3 regions of the Rhizobium sp. BK379 genome follow, and region 2 is predicted to be linked to each of the others. Evidence: predicted binding sites of a transcription regulator. Region 2 holds the regulator's gene; each other region holds the start of a gene.
The links. Region 2 encodes PhoB, which activates phosphate uptake and scavenging genes when phosphate is short. Its sites were predicted from a motif close to TGTCATNNANCTGTCAT; they were not measured.
Positions count from the first base shown of each region.

Region 1: a site for PhoB is predicted at 4,076-4,092, ahead of FHT93_RS15650 (acid phosphatase). Genes of this name have one in related genera too.
Region 3: a site for PhoB is predicted at 3,483-3,499, ahead of FHT93_RS02650 (UDP-2,3-diacylglucosamine diphosphatase). Genes of this name have one in related genera too.

Region 1 covers NZ_JACIAD010000002.1:941,241-947,817, reverse strand. The annotation lists gene FHT93_RS15670 (thioredoxin family protein) at 1-303, opposite strand, end outside; gene FHT93_RS15665 (MarR family transcriptional regulator) at 394-840, shown strand; gene FHT93_RS15660 (MerR family transcriptional regulator) at 954-1,361, shown strand; gene FHT93_RS15655 (aldo/keto reductase) at 1,330-2,325, shown strand; gene FHT93_RS15650 (acid phosphatase) at 2,389-3,933, opposite strand; gene FHT93_RS15645 (cytochrome c peroxidase) at 4,145-5,443, shown strand; gene FHT93_RS15640 (organic hydroperoxide resistance protein) at 5,501-5,923, opposite strand; gene FHT93_RS15635 (MarR family transcriptional regulator) at 6,051-6,527, shown strand.
Region 2 covers NZ_JACIAD010000002.1:456,719-463,295, forward strand. The annotation lists gene pstA (phosphate ABC transporter permease PstA) at 1-500, shown strand, start outside; gene pstB (phosphate ABC transporter ATP-binding protein PstB) at 515-1,330, shown strand; gene phoU (phosphate signaling complex protein PhoU) at 1,375-2,088, shown strand; gene phoB (phosphate regulon transcriptional regulator PhoB) at 2,217-2,900, shown strand; gene FHT93_RS13260 (pyrroline-5-carboxylate reductase) at 3,034-3,822, opposite strand; gene FHT93_RS13265 (GcrA family cell cycle regulator) at 4,121-4,651, opposite strand; gene FHT93_RS13270 (aspartate aminotransferase family protein) at 5,077-6,276, shown strand; gene argF (ornithine carbamoyltransferase) at 6,322-6,577, shown strand, end outside.
Region 3 covers NZ_JACIAD010000001.1:513,210-519,786, reverse strand. The annotation lists gene FHT93_RS02665 (DUF2865 domain-containing protein) at 1-179, opposite strand, end outside; gene FHT93_RS02660 (ribonuclease H) at 378-911, shown strand; gene FHT93_RS02655 (NADP-dependent malic enzyme) at 960-3,272, opposite strand; gene FHT93_RS02650 (UDP-2,3-diacylglucosamine diphosphatase) at 3,566-4,378, shown strand; gene FHT93_RS02645 (MFS transporter) at 4,568-5,788, shown strand; gene dgcA (N-acetyl-D-Glu racemase DgcA) at 5,740-6,577, opposite strand, start outside.

The DNA.
Region 1 (6,577 bases), 480 kb from region 2:
GCCGTCGAGATGATCGGCCAGGAACGAGCAACCCGGGCAGCCGGCTTCCCATTCGGGGCCGAACATGAAGTGATAGACCATGAGCTGGCTGCGGCCATCGAAGAGGTCGGCGAGCGATTTCGGCCCCTGAGGCGTGTCGAACGTGTAGTCCTTCTCCACCTTCACCCAAGGCAACGCCATGCGTTCGGCATTCACCTTGTCTCGCAGATGCGTTGCCTCCTTCTCTTTCGAGAGCAGGGAGCGGCGGGCTTCAAGCCATTGCTCGCGGGAAACGACGGGATTTTGAGTTACCTTGTTCAGCATGGTCTACGCCCTCCTCCGGCGCGGCCGGCACGTTCCGGCAAATAGTCTCCTCTTCTTGACTAAATAGATTGATATCAATAGAAATGGATCATGTCAAACGCGATAATGATTCCATTTTCTACGACGCTTCTGGTGCGCGACACGTGCCTCTGCCTGCACGTACAGCGCGCCGCCCGCGCGCTTGGCCGCCTGTTCGACGATGCGCTGCGGCCCGTCGGATTGACCAACGGCCAGTTCTCGCTGCTGATGTCTTTGAACCGGCCGGAACCGCCGCCGATGGGCCCGGTCGCAAGCCTGCTTGCAATGGACCAGACGACGCTGACGGCAGCGCTGAAACCACTGCAGCGCAGGGGGTTGGTCGACATCGTGCCCAACCCGAAAGACCGGCGCGGCCGGCTACTCCGGCTGACGGATGAGGGGCGAGCCGTGCTACAGAAGGCTCTGCCAATCTGGGAAAGCACGCATGCGTCGCTCGAGGCGAAAATGCCCGGGGGCAATGCGGATGGGCTGAGGCGAGACCTGCAATACCTGGCGTGATCTTCATTCAGCCGGGGACAAGACGACTGCAAAATCAGCCTTAAAAAGCCTCTTGACTTAGAGCGCGCTCGAAGCCGTAGCTTCCTTGGCGTCGTGACGAGAATAGGTGTTTCATGAAGATCAGTGACCTCGCGAAACGGTGCGGTCTGTCGGCTCATACGCTGCGTTATTACGAGCGTATCGGCCTGCTGCCCTATGCCGATCGCGACCGATCCGGACAACGCGACTACGACGCTTCAATCCTTTCCTGGATCGAGTTTCTCGGCCGTCTGAAGACGACCGGCATGCCGATCCGCGACATGCTGCTTTATGCAAAGCTTGCCGGTAGCGGGAAAGCCACTTTCAGCGAGCGTCGCGAGATGCTCAAAAAGCATCGTGAGCATGTGCGGGCCCATGTGGCCGATCTCGAATCCTGCCTTCGCGTCCTCGACGGCAAAATCGCTTCCTATGAGGAGGCGGAAGAAAGGATGAGAGATGACAAACGGAAGATTGCAGACACGCCGGCTCGGGCAAGGACTTGAGGTCGGGTCGATCGGCCTCGGCTGCATGGGCATGAACTGGGCCTATGGCGCAACGGCGGACGATAGAGGTGAGGCGATCGCCACGATCCATCATGCGCTTGAGCGCGGCGTCACCCTGCTCGATACGGCTGATACCTATGGTCCGCACACCAACGAAGAACTCGTTGGGCAAGCGATCAAGGACCGGCGTGACCAGGTGGTACTGGCAACCAAGTTCGGCATCGTACGAGCAGCTGGAGCGATGCCCGGCGTCAGCGCCCAGTCGGCCAACGGACGGCCAGACTATGCAAAGGCATCCTGCGAAGGGTCTTTGCGCCGGCTCGGCGTCGACCATATCGATCTCTATTATCTCCACCGTGTCGATCCCGATACACCGATCGAAGAGACGGTGGGCGCGATGAAGGAACTCGTCGAAGCCGGCAAGGTCCGACATATCGGCCTGTCGGAAGCCAGCGCCGAGACGATCCGCAGGGCGCATGCCGTGCATCCCATTACTGCCGTTCAAAGCGAATATTCGCTCTGGTCGCGCGAGCCGGAAGACGGCGTGCTGCAGACGCTTCGGGAACTCGGGATCGGGCTTGTCGCCTATTCGCCGCTCGGACGCGGTTTCCTGTCCGGAGCGATCAAGTCTGTCGACGAACTCGCGCCCGACGACTACAGGCGCAGCTCGCCGCGGTTCATGGGTGAGAACTTGCAGCGGAACCTTGAACTGGTCGCGGTGGTCGAAGAGATTGCGCGCCGCAGGGGCGCAACACCCGCGCAGCTAGCGCTCGCCTGGGTGATGGCTCAGGGCGAAGATATCGTGCCTATTCCCGGCACGCGCCGCCGCACGCGGCTCGACGAAAATCTTGGAGCGGCTGCCGTTGACCTGACGCAGCAGGATCTCGAGGAAATCGCCGGCGCCCTGCCCCGCGCTGTCGGAGATCGCTACAGCGAGGTCGGCATGCGCGCGCTCAACGGATAGGACATCCGAAAGCAAGAAGTCTTCTCCCCAATGTCTGGGGAGAAGACAACGTTATCGTGACGATCAGCGCGTCAGGTCGAGCGATGCCGTCAGGTTGCCCATCGGCGGCTCGTTGTTCAGCGCCAGCGCCCTGTCGCGGGCAAGCAGGCCCGGAAGCACCGGCAGGTCGTAACGGGCCGTGATCAGGCGCAGGATCGAGGTCGTGTCATATTGCGTATGATCGACCATGCCGCGCTTGGCATAGGGCGAGATGATGAAGGCCGGAATGCGATTGCCCGGGCCCCAGCGGTCGGCCTTCGGCGGAGCGACGTGATCCCAGAAGCCACCGTTTTCGTCATAGGTGACGATGACGAGCATATGACCCCATTGCGGGCTCTTTTCGAGATGGGAGACGAGATCGGCGAGGTGCTGGTCGCCGCTCGAGACATCGGCGTAGCCACCATGTTCGTTGAGGTTGCCCTGCGGCTTGTAGAAGGAAACGGCCGGCAGTTTGCCGTCGTCGATATCCTTGATGAAGCCTTCGCCGCCGAGGCCGCCGTCCTTCAGATGCTCGGCGCGGGCGGGCGTGCCCGGCGCGAAATTGGCAAAGTAGTTGAAGGGCTGGTGATGGAACTGGAAGTTCGGCACCGGCGTGGCGTTCTTGCCATCGAGGGCTGCCTGCCATGCGCCACTATACCATGCCCAGGTGACGCCTTTCAGCGACAGGAGATCGCCGATGGTGATCTCGTGCTGCGGCGGCAAGGTGTTGGGCTGCGAGGGATCGGCATAGGCGGCATCGCCATCCTTGGCCGGAGCATTGGCGCTCGGCTGGTAGGGCGGCTGCATAGTGTTGACGGCATAGAAATCCGGCGTGAGATTGCCGTCGGAGACGAATTTCGGGGCACCGTCGAGCGCGGATTTTGGTGCATTCTCGGCAACGGTCAGCGAAATGCCGTCGGCATCGACCTTGGCGATCGTGGGCTTGGCGGGGCTCTTGTCGGCATCCGCATAATAGGGTGCGCAGGCGCAGATCAGCTGGAAGTGGTTGAAGAAGGAGCCGCCGAAGCCGCCCTGGAAGAAGTTGTCGGCGAGGACGTATTTCTTGGCGACCTGCCACATCGGCAGGATCGAGCCGTCATAGTGGCCCATGACGAGGCTGCCGGAATCAGCCCATGCGACGAACTTGTCGTTCTTGCCGCCATCGATCTGCATCTGCTCCTCGTAGAAGCGGTGCCAGAGGTCGCGGGTGATGACATTGGTCGATTGAGCAAAGCCCTTGGGATCGTCGATCGAGAAGACGGCATTGGCGAGGTGAGCGGACTGGGCCTCGGTGACGGCGGGTGTCACACCCTTGGCGGTGAGACCGCCCCAGGAAGGCGGCAGTTCGGAAAGCGGCGCGCCATCGCGATCGAGCTGGCGTGCCTGGCTTTCGCTTGCATTGGCGAGGCCGTTGGCACCCGGAAAGCTGCCATAGAGGTTATCGAAACTGCGGTTTTCAGCGTAGATGACGACGATATTCTGGATCTTGTCCATGCCGGCGGGTGCTGCATGGGCGGCCGTGGCAAGCGCCAGCGGCAGCATGGCCGAGCCGGCCAGCGAGAGATTGCGGAGGAATTTCAGTCTGGTCATGGCGGGATACCTCATGGCTAAGGGGGCGTGGCTAGAGGGGCGTCGGGCGGACGTGGAAAGACCCAGCGCAGGCGAGACGCTATTCCCGCCATCTATCAACTTTGTGACATCAGGCGGGTTGTTGCTGCGGCCGGTACGCGCGCGTCATCAATCTGTTGCAGTCAGGTTCGATCATGAGCATGCATTATGTTAACTCGTTGGAATCGCTGACATGGCGACAAAGATTATCTGGCTTCTGCGGTCCGGATTGGCGCTTGGTCTGGCGGCCAGCACGCTTGGTTTCAGCCTTATTCCCCTGCGGCAAAGCAGCGCGGCCGTCACTGGCGGCGTGCACCCCGGCCCGATGTCGCGGGCACAAGCCTATGCCCGCGCCGAGGCGCTGACGGAACTCGGCCGCAAGATGTTCTTCGATTCCTCGCTTTCGGCCTCCGGCATGCAGGCCTGCGCCTCCTGTCACGACCCGCATCATGGTTTCGCTCCTGATACCGCGAGACCGGTCGAAATGGGCGGGGCGCATCTGGACCGGCCGGGCCTGCGCGCCGTGCCGACCTTGCGCTACCTGCAGGCGGTCCCCTCCTTCACCGAGCATTTCTACGATTCCGAGGACGAAGGCGACGAGAGCGTCGACAATGGGCCGACGGGCGGCCTGACCTGGGACGGGCGCGTGGACCACGGCTATGACCAGGCGAAGATCCCGCTGCTTTCGCCTTTCGAAATGGGCAACAAGGACGAAAGCCAGGTCGTCGCCTCGCTCAGCAAGGCTGCCTATGCCAGTGATTTCAGGGAGATTTTCGGCCAGGATGTCTTCGGCAATGCCCGGGATGCCTTCCAAGGGGCAGTCGAGGCGCTCAGCACTTTCGAGCAGAGCGGCGCAGACTTCTATCCCTATTCCAGCCGCTATGACGCCTTTCTTGCCGGCAAGGGCACCCTGACGGCGCAAGAGCTTCACGGGCGCGAACTCTTCGAAGATCCGGCCAAGGGAAACTGTTCGAGCTGCCATCTGAGCGAGCCCGCCAACGACGGGGAGCCGCCGCAGTTTTCCGACTTCGGCTTCCTCGGTCTCGCGGTACCGCGTAACATGGCAATCCCGGCCAATGCCGATCCCAACTACCATGATCTCGGCCTTTGCGGCCCTCAGCGTACCGATTTCAAGGATCGGCCGGATTATTGCGGTCTGTTCCGCACGCCGACGCTACGCAATGTGGCACTGAAGAAAAGCTTCTTCCACAATGGCTATTTCCACTCGCTGCGCGACGTCGTCTCCTTCTATGCCACACGCGACAGCGATCCGGGCCGCTGGTATCCGAAGAACGCCGACGGCACGATCCGCAAATATGACGATATACCGGAGGCCTATTGGGGCAATCTCAATCAGGACCTGCCCTTCGGCCGCAAGCCCGGCGATCCGCCGGCACTGACGGAATCGGAAATCGACGATATCGTCGCTTTCCTCGGCACCCTGACCGATGCCGATCAGTTGTCCGGGCCAGCACAGCAGGCGGCGCATTGATCCAAAAGAAAAGGCCGGAGCAATGCCCCGGCCTTTGTTCACTGGTGCAGCAAGTAATCAGGCAACCGTGACCGGAACTTCGGTCGAGGTGCGCATGGCGTGGCTGTAGGGGCAGACGATGTGGGCCGCAGCTGCGAGCTTTTCGGCAGTTTCGCGGTCGACACCCGGGATGTTGACGGTCAGGGCCACTTCGATGCCGAAGCCGCCGCCATCTTCACGCGGGCCGATGCCGACGGTTGCGGAGACGGTGGTTTCCTCGGGAATCTTGACCTTTTCCTTGCCGGCCACAAATTTCAAAGCACCGAGGAAGCAGGCGGAATAACCGGCCGCAAAGAGCTGTTCGGGATTGGTGCCGGTTGCGCCGTCGCCGCCGAGTTCCTTCGGCACGGTCAGCGTGACGTCGAGAACGCCGTTTTCGGAAACGGCGCGGCCTGCGCGGCCACCGGTGGCGGAAGCTTTGGTCGTGTAGAGAATAGGCATGACAATCTCCTTTGGTTGGCCCCGTTCGTTCGGGTTGAGTTTTTAATAACGCCCAATTAAATTGTACGCAAGTGAATTTTGCAAATTGCATTCGGAATTTGAAAAGAGGACAATGGGACCTCTGAGGATGACAGCGATGAAAGCGAGAACGGCGAAAGTGATGGAAATACCGGAAGAGGAAAAGCGGCTGGAGAAGCAGCTCTGTTTCGCGGTTTACGCGACGGCGCATGCCTTTACCCGCGCCTACAAGCCCATACTCGACAAGGTGGGCCTGACCTATCCGCAATATCTCGTCATGCTGGTTCTATGGGAAAAAGCCGAACTGCCGGTCAAGACGATCGGCGAGCAGCTCGATCTCGATTCCGGCACGCTCTCCCCTCTCCTCAAGCGGCTGGAGCAGAACGGTCTCATCAAGCGCACCCGCGATTCCCGCGACGAGCGACAGGTCATCGTGTCGCTGACGCCGAAAGGTCAGTCGATGAGGGGCGAGGTCAATACGATCATGTCGTCGATCGGCGAAGCGATCGGCTGCACGCTGGAGGAAATGGCGGTCATGCGCGACATGCTGACCCGGCTGCGCGGAAATCTCAACGCAAGCATATAGGCCGAGGCCAAGCACGGCCTGAAAGACGATGCCCGCGCCACCTCGGCGCG
Region 2 (6,577 bases):
ACGGTCTGCTCGGCCTGTCGGTCTTCATCAACTTCGCCGGCCTGCCGCGTTCGGCATCGCTCGTCGGGGGCCTGGTGCTGACCCTGATGACGCTTCCAACGATCATCATCGCGACGCGTGCGGCGCTGCGCGCCGTACCGCCGTCGATCCGCTCGGCAGCCCTCGGCCTTGGCGCCTCGAAGATGCAGATGGTGTTCCACCATGTGCTGCCGCTTGCAATGCCCGGCATCCTGACCGGCACGATCATCGGCCTTGCCCACGCACTCGGCGAAACTGCGCCGCTGCTCCTGATCGGCATGGTCGCCTTCGTCGCCCAGGCGCCGGCCACTCCGCTCGATCCCTCCACGGCACTTCCGGTTCAGGTCTACATGTGGGCCAACGAAGCCGAGCGCGCATTCGTGGAAAGAACCTCGGGTGCCATCATCGTCCTGCTCCTGTTCCTGATCGTCATGAACATCGGAGCTATCCTCTTGCGTCGTCGCTTTGAGCGCCGCTGGTAAACGGAGTAAAGATCATGAACATGTTGACGGAAGCCGCAGTCGAGAAGGCGCTGGACCAGAAAATGAGCAACGTTCCGTATAAGATGATCGGTCAGGATGTCTCCGTTTATTACGGCGAGAAGCGTGCGCTTTTCGATGTCAATCTGAACATCCGCGAAAACACCGTGACCGCGCTGATCGGCCCCTCGGGCTGCGGCAAGTCCACCTTCCTGCGTTCGCTGAACCGCATGAACGACACGATCGACGGCTGCCGCGTCACCGGCAAGATCACGCTCGACACGGATGATATCTACGATCCCGATATCGACGTCGTCGAACTGCGCGCCCGCGTCGGCATGGTGTTCCAGAAGCCGAACCCGTTCCCGAAGACGATCTATGAAAACGTCTCCTACGGCCCGCGCATTCACGGTCTGGCAAAGTCCAAGGCCGACCTCGACCAGATCGTCGAGACCAGCCTGCAGCGCGCCGGCCTCTGGAACGAGGTCAAGGACCGCGTGCATGAATCCGGCACCGGCCTTTCCGGTGGTCAGCAGCAGCGTCTGTGCATCGCACGCGCCGTTGCGGTCAGCCCGGAAGTCATCCTGATGGACGAACCCTGCTCGGCGCTCGACCCGATCGCGACTGCAAAGGTCGAAGAGCTGATCCACGAGCTGCGTGAAAACTACACGATCGTCATTGTGACGCATTCCATGCAGCAGGCCGCGCGCGTATCACAGCGTACGGCCATGTTCCACCTCGGCAACCTGGTCGAGGAAAACGATACTGACAAGATGTTCACCAATCCGGACGATCCGCGCACCCAGGACTATATCATGGGCCGGTTTGGCTGATTTTGGCAATGTGAAGCCTTCCCGATTTTCGAGGACAAAGCCCCATGGCATCGACACATATTTTTTCCGCCTATGACGACGATCTGAAGTTCCTGTCCCGGCGCATTTCCGAGATGGGTGGTCTTGCCGAACAGATGGGCGCCGACGCAGTTCGCGCGCTGGTCAACGGTGACACCGCACTCGCTCAGAAGGTCATTTCCGACGACGTGATCCTCGATCACGCTGAACGCGAGATCAACGACAAGGCGATCGTCACGATCGCCCGCCGCCAGCCGATGGCGTCCGACCTTCGCGAGATCATGGGTTCGATCCGCATCGCCGCCGACCTCGAGCGCGTCGGCGATCTCGGCAAGAACACCGCAAAGCGCGTTATCGCGGTGCAGAGCACCGGCGTTCCGCGCAAGCTCGCCCGCGGTCTCGAGCATCTCTCCGAACTGGCGCTGGTCCAGCTCAAGGAAGTGCTCGACGTCTACACCAATCGCTCGGCCGACAAGGCCAAGTCCATCCGCGAGCGCGACGACGAGATCGACGCGATGTACACCTCGCTGTTCCGCGAACTCCTCACCTACATGATGGAAGATCCGCGCAACATCACGAGCTGCACGCATCTTCTCTTCTGCGCCAAGAACATCGAGCGCATCGGCGACCACGCGACCAACATCGCCGAGACGATCTACTATATGGCAACCGGCGCCCAGCCGGAGGGCGAGCGTCCGAAGGACGACAGCTCCAATACCGTTGGTGCGGTCACGGAGTAATCCGGACCTGCCGATTGCGTGCGCGCCCCGTCGGGGCGCGCAAGGGTCGCAGCCAATTCCGAGTCTTGCATGGTCCCTTGCTTAAATCACCCCCGGTTTAAGGATCATGCATTAGGAGACTGACACGCATGATCCCAAGAGTTGCAGTTGTTGAAGATGAAGAGGCGCTGAGCGTGCTTCTCCGCTACAACCTTGAAGCCGAAGGTTTCGAGGTGGATACGATCCTTCGTGGCGACGAAGCCGAAATCCGGCTTCAGGAGCGCACGCCGGACCTGCTCATCCTTGACTGGATGCTGCCGGGCGTTTCCGGCATCGAGCTCTGCCGTCGGCTGCGCATGCGGCCGGAAACCGAGCGCCTGCCGATCATCATGCTGACGGCGCGCGGCGAAGAGAGCGAGCGCGTTCGCGGTCTTTCGACCGGCGCGGACGACTATGTCGTCAAGCCCTTCTCCACGCCGGAACTCGTCGCCCGCGTCAAGGCGATGCTCCGACGCGCCCGTCCCGAGGTGCTCTCCACCGTTCTGAAATGTGGTGATATCGAGCTCGATCGCGAAACGCACCGCGTCCATCGCAAGAGCCGTGAAGTTCGCCTCGGCCCGACCGAATTCCGCCTGCTGGAATTCCTCATGTCCTCGCCGGGCCGCGTCTTCTCCCGCTCGCAGCTTCTCGACGGCGTCTGGGGCCATGATATCTACGTGGACGAGCGCACCGTCGACGTCCATGTCGGCCGCCTGCGCAAGGCGCTGAATTTCTCCAACATGCAGGATGTCATCCGCACCGTGCGCGGCGCGGGATATTCCATGGAAGCTTAAGCTTAGTCCGAGTGATCGGAGGTCCAGACGGGTCGCTCGCTTGCCGGGCGGCCCGTTTGTCTATCTGGCCCCCCTAGCTCCTTATGAAAACCGACGCGAGGCGCCGAAAGCGAACCTCGAAAGGATCTGCTTTTTACAGACGAATGCGCACAAGAATTCGATCAAGAGCCTTTTGCAGAGCCGCAGTGCCGCCAAACGCACGAAAGTCTTCGAGCACCTGTTCGTTCAATCCGCCCTTGGTCGAATGCTCGCCGATGAGTTCATCGAAACTCGCGACAGGTTTTGAACGGGCGGCATGGGCGAGGCCGGAAAACAGTTGACGGAGGTAGGCGTCGCCAGCCGCTCCCGAGAGCCCCTTGCTCTGCAGCCAGGTCGACGTCGCGTCCAGGATGCCGAAATAGCTGGCCATCAGGCAGCTCGCCACCGCGAGAAGTTCGAACTCCTGCTTGTCTTCAACCTGAATCGCCGTTCCGAGCGCCGAAAAGAGGGTGTGGGAGACCTCGTCGGGAGGGTAGATCGCAGTCGCCCCCTGGAGATCGGCGACGAACGGAAGTGGAATTGCCAGGCTCAGGCGAACCGGCCGATCGATCCACGCCAGCAGTTGATCCATTGGCGTAGCCGCGACAAAGCTGATGACATGGTGGCCCGGCCGAAATCGAAGCGAGCGGATGACCTCCTCGGCAATTTGCGGCCTCACTGCCAAAAATACGAGATCGGAACGGTCGAGAACATCCTGGTTGCCCACAGCGATAGACACATTCCCGTTTGCCGCCGCGAGCCGGGAGGCGACGCCTGCGTTACGAGGTGACAGCGCGATGGGTGTGTCGCCAAATGCTGTCTTGCCCAATCCGGTGACGACAGCCTCGGTAATCGTGCCCGCCCCGACGAACCCCATTGTCATCCGCTTTATATCGATCTCCATTGGCACCCCCCAAGCGACTATGTGTGCCGTGCTACTCCACGAGAATACCGCATCTGTATCAGAAAATCGCGCCACAGCGCCACGACCACCAGTCCATGCCAGCATGGGGCTGAAACGCATCGATGGTCTTGGCCACATAAGCTCGCATTGTCAGGCAGGTGGATGCAGGCAGAGATCGGCCTTCCGCAGATCGTGGTCAGGAACCGTTTTCCGGCGTTCCTGTGCCGGCTAAAAAATCACCCCTCCGCGCGAGGCGAGGAGGGGTGATGATACATTGCGTCTGTTGGAAGATCGCTGCTCAGGCGACCCGGACAGCCTTGCGGCGTTCGCTCACCGGCTGATAGGCGAGACGCTGGTGGTAGTTGCAATAGGGCGATGAATCCGGGGAGTCGCAGCCGCAGAAGTAGAAATCGTCCTTCAGCGGATCGCCGACCGGCCACTTGCAGGTGCGCTCCGTCAGTTCCGTCAGGCCGAGGCGGCGCGAAATAGGCACGACCACGTTTTTGGCCGGCACGTATTCCATTTCCTCGACCGTTTCGATCTCGATCTCTTCCTTCAGCATCGTTGCGCCCTGCTGGCGCGTCACGGTGCGGGTGGCGATGCGAGATGCATAGTTCGGGGCGCGGGGCGCAGAGGTGTTGCGCTTGGGCGCACGCGCCGTGGTTGCGGTGCCGCCGGCCTTGGCGCGGCCGGGAAGACTGAGCCGGTGAACCTTGCCGATAACAGCGTTTCTACTTACTCCGCCAAGTTGCGCAGCGATCTGGCTGGCACTCAGTCCCTCCGACCAAAGCTTCTTGAGCTTTTCGACACGCTCGTCTGTCCAGTTCATGCCCTGTCTCCACCTTTCGCGTTGGTGATGGCAGAATCCCTCACCGTTGCCTCGGAAGCCTCCGAAGCAAGAAACGCCTGATCAATTTTGGTGACTAGTTCCGCCGCATGCAGTCTAGTAATTGAACTTTAACCTAGTGTGAGCCTGACTCTGTGACAAGAGTCGCAGGAATCCGATGAATCCGAATTCGTAGTTTTCCCCAACTTGCTTCCCGGGAGAGTCATTTCTGCAACATTAGCTGTTGATAGACCTGTAATGCGGATTGCAGGCTTGACGCATGCGCTAAATCCTCAGTTTTGTTGACATTGCAGTGCGAAAAGTAAATAGTGCTTCAGGCCGCCGAAAGGCGGCATTTTTAATTTTTCGGACCTGGTTTTCTTAGCCGGAGTCCGTTGCCTCAGAGCCTGATTGAAGGAGATCGCGCCATGGCTGAAGCCTCGCCGCTTTATGATACCTATTCTCGTGCCCCGCTGCGGTTCGAGCGAGGTGAAGGCGTCTGGCTGATCACCGAAACCGGCGAGCGATATCTGGATTTTGGTGCGGGCGTTGCCGTTACCTCTGTCGGACACGGCAATCCGCATGTCGTGGCCGCTCTCAAGGATCAGGCCGACAAGGTCTGGCACCTCTCCAACGTCTATGAGATCCCCGGCCAGGAGAAGCTTGCCAACCGCCTGACCGAGGCCACCTTCGCCGACAAGGTGTTCTTCACCAATTCCGGCGCCGAGGCGCTCGAATGCGCCATCAAGACGGCACGCCGCTACCAGTTCTCCAAGGGCCATCCGGAGCGCTTCCATATCATCACCTTCGAAGGCGCCTTCCACGGCCGCACGCTGGCGACGATCGCAGCCGGCGGCCAGGAAAAATATCTCGAAGGTTTCGGCCCCAAGACCCCCGGTTTCGACCAGGTTCCTTTCGGCGATGTCGAGGCGGTACGCGCTGCGATTACCGACAAGACGGCCGGCATCCTCATCGAACCCGTGCAGGGTGAGGGTGGCGTGCGCCCGGTAACGCCTGAATTCATGAAGGCGCTCCGCCAGCTCTGCGATGAGCATGGCCTGCTCCTCATTCTCGATGAAGTTCAGACCGGCGTCGGCCGCACCGGAAAGCTCTTTGCCCATGAATGGTCGGGTGTCACGCCCGATATCATGGCTGTTGCCAAGGGCATCGGCGGCGGCTTCCCGCTCGGCGCCTGCCTTGCGACCGCAGAAGCAGCCTCGGGCATGAAGGCCGGCACGCATGGTTCGACCTATGGCGGCAATCCGCTGGCCATGGCCGTCGGCAACGCGGTCCTCGATGTCATCCTGGCCGAGGGCTTCCTGCAGCACGTGCGGGATGTGACCCTCGTCTTCCGTCAGGGCCTTGCCTCGCTCAAGGATCGCTATCCCGATGTGATCGAGGATATCAGGGGCGAAGGTCTACTGCTCGGCGTCAAGGCTGCCATCCCCTCGGCAGAACTGCTGAAGGAAATTCGCGCAGCACACCTTCTGGCGATCCCGGCGGGCGACAATGTCATCCGCCTGCTGCCGCCGCTGGTCGTAACCGCCGAGGAGGCGCGCGAGGGTCTTTCCCGTCTTGAACGCGCTGCCGAAAGCATCCGTGCCGCCAAGGTCAAGAAGACCGCTTGATAGGATATTGCCCCGCCCGCTGGCGGGCGTAGCAGGTAACGAACAATGGCTTCCCCCAAACACTTCCTCGATCTCTCCGCAGTCACCGCTTCCGACCTCAGAACCATCATGGACGATGCCAAGGTGCGAAAGCAGGCATTCAAGGCTGGTTCCGCCGACAAGCCGCTCGCCGGCAAGATGCTGGCCATGATCTTCGAGAAACCGTCGACCCGCACCCGCGTCTCCTTCGATGTCGGCATGCGCCAGCTCGGCGGCGAGACGCTGTTCCTGTCGGGTACTGAAATGCAGCTCGGCCGCGCCG
Region 3 (6,577 bases), on a different contig from region 2:
TCCAGATTCTGTTCGGCAAGCGCGCCTGCATATTGGCGCATCTCGGGACCATTATTGCCGAAAGTTTGCGGCAGATCGGCCAGGCGTCCGCGCAGATCTTCGCAGATCGCGTTGGTCTCAGCTGCTGCCGGAACCGCGAATGCCAGAAAGAAAACAAGATACAGGTTTCGGCGCTTCACGACGTCGTCCCGGAATGAGAAAAGCATCTATCGGTGAATTGCGGCTTCAATCCACCGCGCTTTGTCTTAACGTATTTCCCTTAATAAGCTCGCAGTAATTCCTAGCGCATTTTTGCAATCTTATCCAGCAAGCCTAATGCTTGCATACCTTCGCTCCTGCAATCACGCGGGGAGTCTATTGATCTCTAGACAGCTGATATGACAGGCATTTCCGACGAAACTCACCTCACCGAGGCGACAGCAGGAATACCGGAAACCGGGCACGGCCTGCACCTCTTCGTGGACGGTTGTTTTGAGCCTCGCTCGGGGCACGGCGGGTGGGCCTTCATCGCCTATCGCGATGGGGTGGAAATAGGCACCGGTTTCGGGGGCGTGGAGAATGGCGCCAACAACACGATGGAACTGACCGCGTTGCTTGAGGCGACAATCTGGGTCAGCCGCGCGGTACCCGGCGAAGCCGCGATCATCTGGTCCGATTCCGTCTACACCGTCGAAGGCTGCAACAGCTGGCGCCCCATCTGGAGGAACAATAGCTGGAAGAAAAGCAATCCGAACGGCAGGGCCAGAAACAGAGCGATATCGGATGCCAAGCTCTGGAAAGCGCTCGACATCGAGCTATCCCGGAATCCATCGATAACAATTGTCTGGTGCAAGGGTCATTCCGGCATTGAAGGCAACGAACGCGCGGATGAACTGTCGGATCAGGGACGCCGCTCGATACGGCGTGCCTGATGTGCCTGATGTCAGCGGCCGTCGTTTCACAGACGGCCGCAGCGCAAGTTACGCCGGCTGCGATGCCTCGACGACAGCAAGCGCTGCCATATTGACCACACCGCGAGAGGTGACCGACGGCGCCAGGATATGGGCCGGCATCGCCGTGCCGAGCAGGATCGGGCCAACATGCAGGCCGTCGGTCATCGATTTGACGACACCGAGGGTGATATTGGCCGCATCGAGGTTCGGGAAGACCAGCAGGTTGGCTTCGCCATGCAGCGTAGTATGCGGCATGACCCGGCGCCGCAGCTCCTCGGAGATCGCGCTTTCGCCATGCATTTCGCCGTCGACTTCGAGATCCGGTGCCGCCTCGCGAACCAGCTGCAAGGCGTTGCGCATCTTGCTTGCGCTTTCAGACTCGCGCGAGCCGAAGTTCGAATGCGAGACCAGGGCAGCACGCGGCGTAATGCCGAAGCGCTTGATTTCCTCGGCGGCCAGAACCGCCGCCTCGGCGATTTCTTCAGCCGTCGGGTTGAAGGTCACATAGGTGTCTGTGAAGAAGGTCGCGCCGCGCTGCGAGATCAACAGGCTGAGCGCGGAGAAATCGCGCACGTTCGGGCGTTTGCCGATGATCTGGCGCACGTCACGCAGATGCTTCTCATAACGGCCTTCAAGGCCGCAGATCAGCGCATCGGCTTCGCCACGCTTCAGCGCCAAGGCACCGATGACGGTCGTGTTGGTGCGCACGATGGTACGGGCCGCTTCCGGGATGACGCCGCGGCGCCCGACGAGCTGCAGATAAAGATCGACATATTCGCGGAAGCGCGGATCGTCCTCGGGGTTGATGACATCGAAATCCTGCAGCGGGCGAATGCGCAGGCCGTAACGCTTCAGGCGCGTTTCGATGACTTGAGGACGGCCGATGATGATCGGTTCGGCGATGCCTTCTTCAAGCAGCACCTGGGCCGCGCGCAGCACGCGTTCGTCTTCGCCTTCGGAGAAGATGACGCGCTTGCGCTCCGCCACCTTGGCCGCCGTGAAGATCGGCTTCATGACGAAGCCGGAGCGGAAGACGAAGCGGTTCAGCTGGTCGAGATAGGCGTCGAAATCCGTGATCGGGCGGCGCGCTACGCCGCTTTCGGCCGCAGCCTTGGCAACGGCAGGCGCGATGCGCAGGATCAGGCGCGGATCGAAGGGCGAGGGGATGAGGTAGTCGGGCCCGAAGACCGGGGTTTCGCCGGAATAGGCGCGGGCCGCAACGTCCGATGGCTCCTCGCGGGCGAGGGCCGCGATCGCGCGCACTGCCGCCATCTTCATTTCCTCGTTGATCGTCTCGGCGCCACAGTCCAGAGCACCCCTGAAAATATAGGGGAAGCAGAGAACGTTATTGACCTGGTTCGGAAAGTCGGAGCGGCCGGTGCAGATCATCGCATCGGGGCGGGCGGCGCGGGCAAGATCCGGCATGATCTCTGGCGTCGGATTGGCAAGCGCCATGATGAGCGGCTTTTCGGCCATCTGCGCCAGGAGTTCCGGCTTCAGCACGCCAGCGGCTGACAGGCCGAGGAAAACGTCGGCGCCGCCGATATTTTCGGCAAGCGTGCGCGTGTCGCTCTTCTGAGCGTAGATCGCCTTCCACTCGTCCATCAGCTCGACGCGGCCTTCATAGACGAGGCCTTCGAGATCGTGGACCCAGATGTTTTCGCGTTTGGCGCCGAGTGTCACCAGCAGGTTGAGACAGGCAAGGGCGGCGGCACCGGCGCCGGAGGCGACGATCTTCACCTCATCGATCTTCTTGCCGGCGAGTTCGAGGCCGTTGAGGATGGCGGCTGCGACGATGATCGCGGTGCCATGCTGGTCGTCATGGAAGACCGGGATCTTCATCTTCTCGCGCAGCTGCTTCTCGATGCGGAAGCATTCCGGCGCCTTGATATCCTCGAGGTTGATGCCGCCAAAGGTCGGCTCCAGCGAGGCGACGGTGGAAACCATCTGGTCGACATCTGCCGCATCCACTTCGATATCGAAGACGTCGATGCCGGCGAATTTCTTGAAGAGGACGGCCTTGCCTTCCATGACCGGCTTGGAGGCAAGCGGGCCGATATTGCCGAGGCCGAGCACGGCGGTGCCGTTGGAGATGACGGCGACGAGATTGGCGCGGGACGTATAATCGGCCGCCTGCTCCGGATTGTCACGGATGGCGAGGCAGGGAGCGGCGACACCGGGAGAATAGGCAAGCGCCAGGTCGCGCTGGTTGCCGAGCGGCTTGGTCGCCTGGATTTCGAGCTTGCCGGGGCGCGGATAGCGGTGGAAGAAAAGCGCCTGCTCGTCGAGGCTGCCGCCCGTCAAATTCTTTTCCGATTTGGATTTTTCGTGGTGATCCATCGCCGCCTCCAGCGTTGTTCGAAGTCTTTTGAAGCTTCCTCCATACATCAATCGACCCGTGGGAACAGTACGGAAATAAGCGCAGTGGAACTTTTTGATCTGATGGTAACGGGGAGCTGACATCGGAGTTTTCCCGGTCAGCTGCGGCAGTCCGACCGGGAAGGGCTCTTATCGGTGGATTGAGCGGCTTTGCAGGGCTTTCCTGCGGTTTGTCATCTTCCTGATACACGAGTCTGATTTTGGAAGACCAGACGAAGAACGATGGGACACGAGCGGAAAGGCTTGTGACAGACATGATGGAACCCCGGCGCTTCCGCACCCTCTTCATTTCCGATGTGCATCTCGGCTCGAAGGCCGCCAAGGCGGATTTCCTGTTGGATTTCCTGAAATACCATGAGGCAGACACGATCTACCTCGTTGGCGATATCATCGACGGCTGGCGCCTGAAGCGCAGCTGGTACTGGCCGCAGGTCTGCAATGACGTCGTCCAAAAACTCTTGCGCAAGGCACGCAAGGGTACGCGCGTCGTCTATATTCCCGGCAATCACGACGAATTCCTGCGCGCCTTTCCGGGCACGCATTTCGGCGGCATCGAAGTCGTCGACCGCATCATCCACGACGGCGCCGACGGCAAGAAGTATCTGATCCTGCACGGCGATGAATTCGACGTAGTCGTACGCAATGCCCGGCTGCTCGCCTATCTCGGCGATTGGGCCTACGATATGGCGATCCGCATCAATATCGTGCTGGCTGCCGTGCGCCGCCGCCTCGGCATGCCCTATTGGTCGTTTTCGGCCTGGGCAAAGCTGCAGGTGAAACATGCCGTCAACTTCATCGGCGAATTCCAGCGCGTGGTTGCCGAAGAAGCCCGCAAGAGCGGTGCCGATGGCGTCATCTGCGGCCATATCCATCACGCCGTGATCGAGGATATGGACGGTGTCCGTTACATCAACACCGGCGACTGGGTCGAAAGCTGCACGGCAATCGTCGAGCATGAGGACGGCCGGTTCGAACTCATTACCTGGCGTGCGCTGACCAGCAACGTGCCGGCCCTGACCTCTGTCGAATTGCTTGAAGAGGGCGATCTCGCCCCGCAGGCTGCCTGAATAATGTGTGCGTACCGCACCGGCCTGGCCGGTGCATCATGAATTTAGCCGTTGCCGTCAGGCGACAGGCCCAATTAATTTTTTAAATCGTTTCGAGTTATGTCCGAAACGTTACAGGCGGGCTATTTCTCGCCATAGTCGTGTCGGATTGGATGTGTTAGGCAACGGTCAGTTTCCTTCAGGTCCATCATGATTCCCGCACAAAATCCCTCGACGGGTGAGGGAGCGCCGCCGCGCTTCCGGCAGCTTAGCGCGCTGTGCTACAGCGCGCCGCTGCTGGTCAACGGCATCGTTCTGCCCTTCTTCCCCGTCTGGCTTGCAGACCACCAGTTCAGTGACCACCAGATCGGCACGATTCTGGCCGTACCCATGGTGGTGCGCGTTCTCGTGGCCCCGATCGTGGCGGTCTTTGCCGACCGCATGCAGGAGAGGGCGCATGTGCTCCTTTGGTCGGGCATCCTCTCGCTGCTGACCGCCATAGCGCTTTACTGGACCACGAATTTTTGGCCGGTGCTGATCGTCTTTGCGCTGCAGGGCGCGACCTTCGCTCCTTATGTGCCGGTCGTCGAATCGATTGTCATTTCGGGGGTGCGCCGCTGGGGGCTCGATTATGGCTCCATGCGCGTCTGGGGCTCGGTTGCCTTCATTGTTTCCACTTTGATCGGCGGCGAACTGGTCGGCAAATGGGGCGGCGCCATGGTGCTGCCGGTGATGATCTTCGGCTTCACGCTGACAATCGTCATGGCGGTTTTCTGTCCGCGCATCGGGCCGACACGGCGGCGCGGCCAGCCGATCAATCTCCCGGCGACGACGGGCAGCGGCCTGCGCGAGCCGCATCTGCTGCTTCTGCTGCTCGGCGTTTCCATACAGCAGGCAAGCCATGCGCTGCTCAACGCCTTCTCCTCGATCTATTGGCACCAGCTCGGTTTTTCGGGCACAGCGGTCGGCCTGCTCTGGAGCGCCGGCGTCGCCTCCGAGGTGACGGTGTTCTTCCTGTCGCGGCGGCTCAACCGTCGCTTCAATGCCTGGACGCTGATCCGCTTCGGCTGCGCCGTCAGCATCTGCCGCTGGGTGTTCTTCCCGATGGAAACGAGCTTCATCGGCTTCTTCATGCTGCAATGCCTGCACGGTTTTACCTATGCCTTCGTGCATACCGGCGTGCAGCGGCGCATCGTTGCGACGGTACAGGAGACGCAGGAAGCCTCGGCCCAGGGTGCCTATTTCTTCTATATCGGCATGGCCTCCGGCCTGATGACGATCGCCTCAGGCTACATCTATTCCGCGCTCGGCCTCGACAGCTTTTATGTCATGGCCTGTGTCGCGGCCTTCGGGCTCGCCCTTGTCATCATCGCCTATTATCTTCAGCCCCAAAGGCTGGCGTCAGGCGGGAATACGAGGGAGCCGGCATAATTCAGACCGGGCTCGCGGTCGCGGGCCAACAGCAGCGGGCCGTCGAGATCGACGAAATCGGCGTCCTGCGCCAGAAGCACGGCGGGCGCCATCGCAAGCGAGGTGCCGACCATGCAGCCGATCATGATGGAGAAGCCGAGCCGCTGGGCTTCCTCCTTCATTTCCAGGGCTTCCGTCAGGCCGCCGGTCTTATCCAGCTTGATGTTGATCGCGTCATAGCGGTCGGCAAGGCTTGCGAGGTCGCCGGTGTGATGGACGCTTTCATCGGCGCAGACGAGCACATGGCGAGCGATCTCGGCCAGCATGTCGTCACGGCCGGCCGGCAGCGGCTGCTCCACCAGCGCGATATTGGCTTCGGCAGCGATACGAAGATGATGTTCAAGCCTGTCTTCCGGCCAGCCTTCATTGGCATCGAGGATGATGGCGGAATCGGGCGCGGCGGCGCGCACTGCCAAAATGCGGCTTTCGTCATCGCCAGTTCCGACCTTGACCTTCAGAAGCGGGCGCTGGGCATGTTCACGCGCCTGGGCTGCCATGACATCGGGTTCTCCGAGCGAGATCGTATAGGCTGTCGTCAGGGACTTCAGCTTGCGCAGATCGAGCCGGTCGGCAACGCTCCGGCCTGACAGTTTGGCTTCGAGATCCCACAGCGCGCAATCGACGGCATTGCGGGCCGCGCCCGGCGGCATGGCATGCAACAGTGCGGCCCGGGAGATGCCATCCTCGATCAGTGGGCGGGCCGCTTCGATCTGCGCCATCACGCTTTCCGTCGTCTCGCCATAGCGGCGA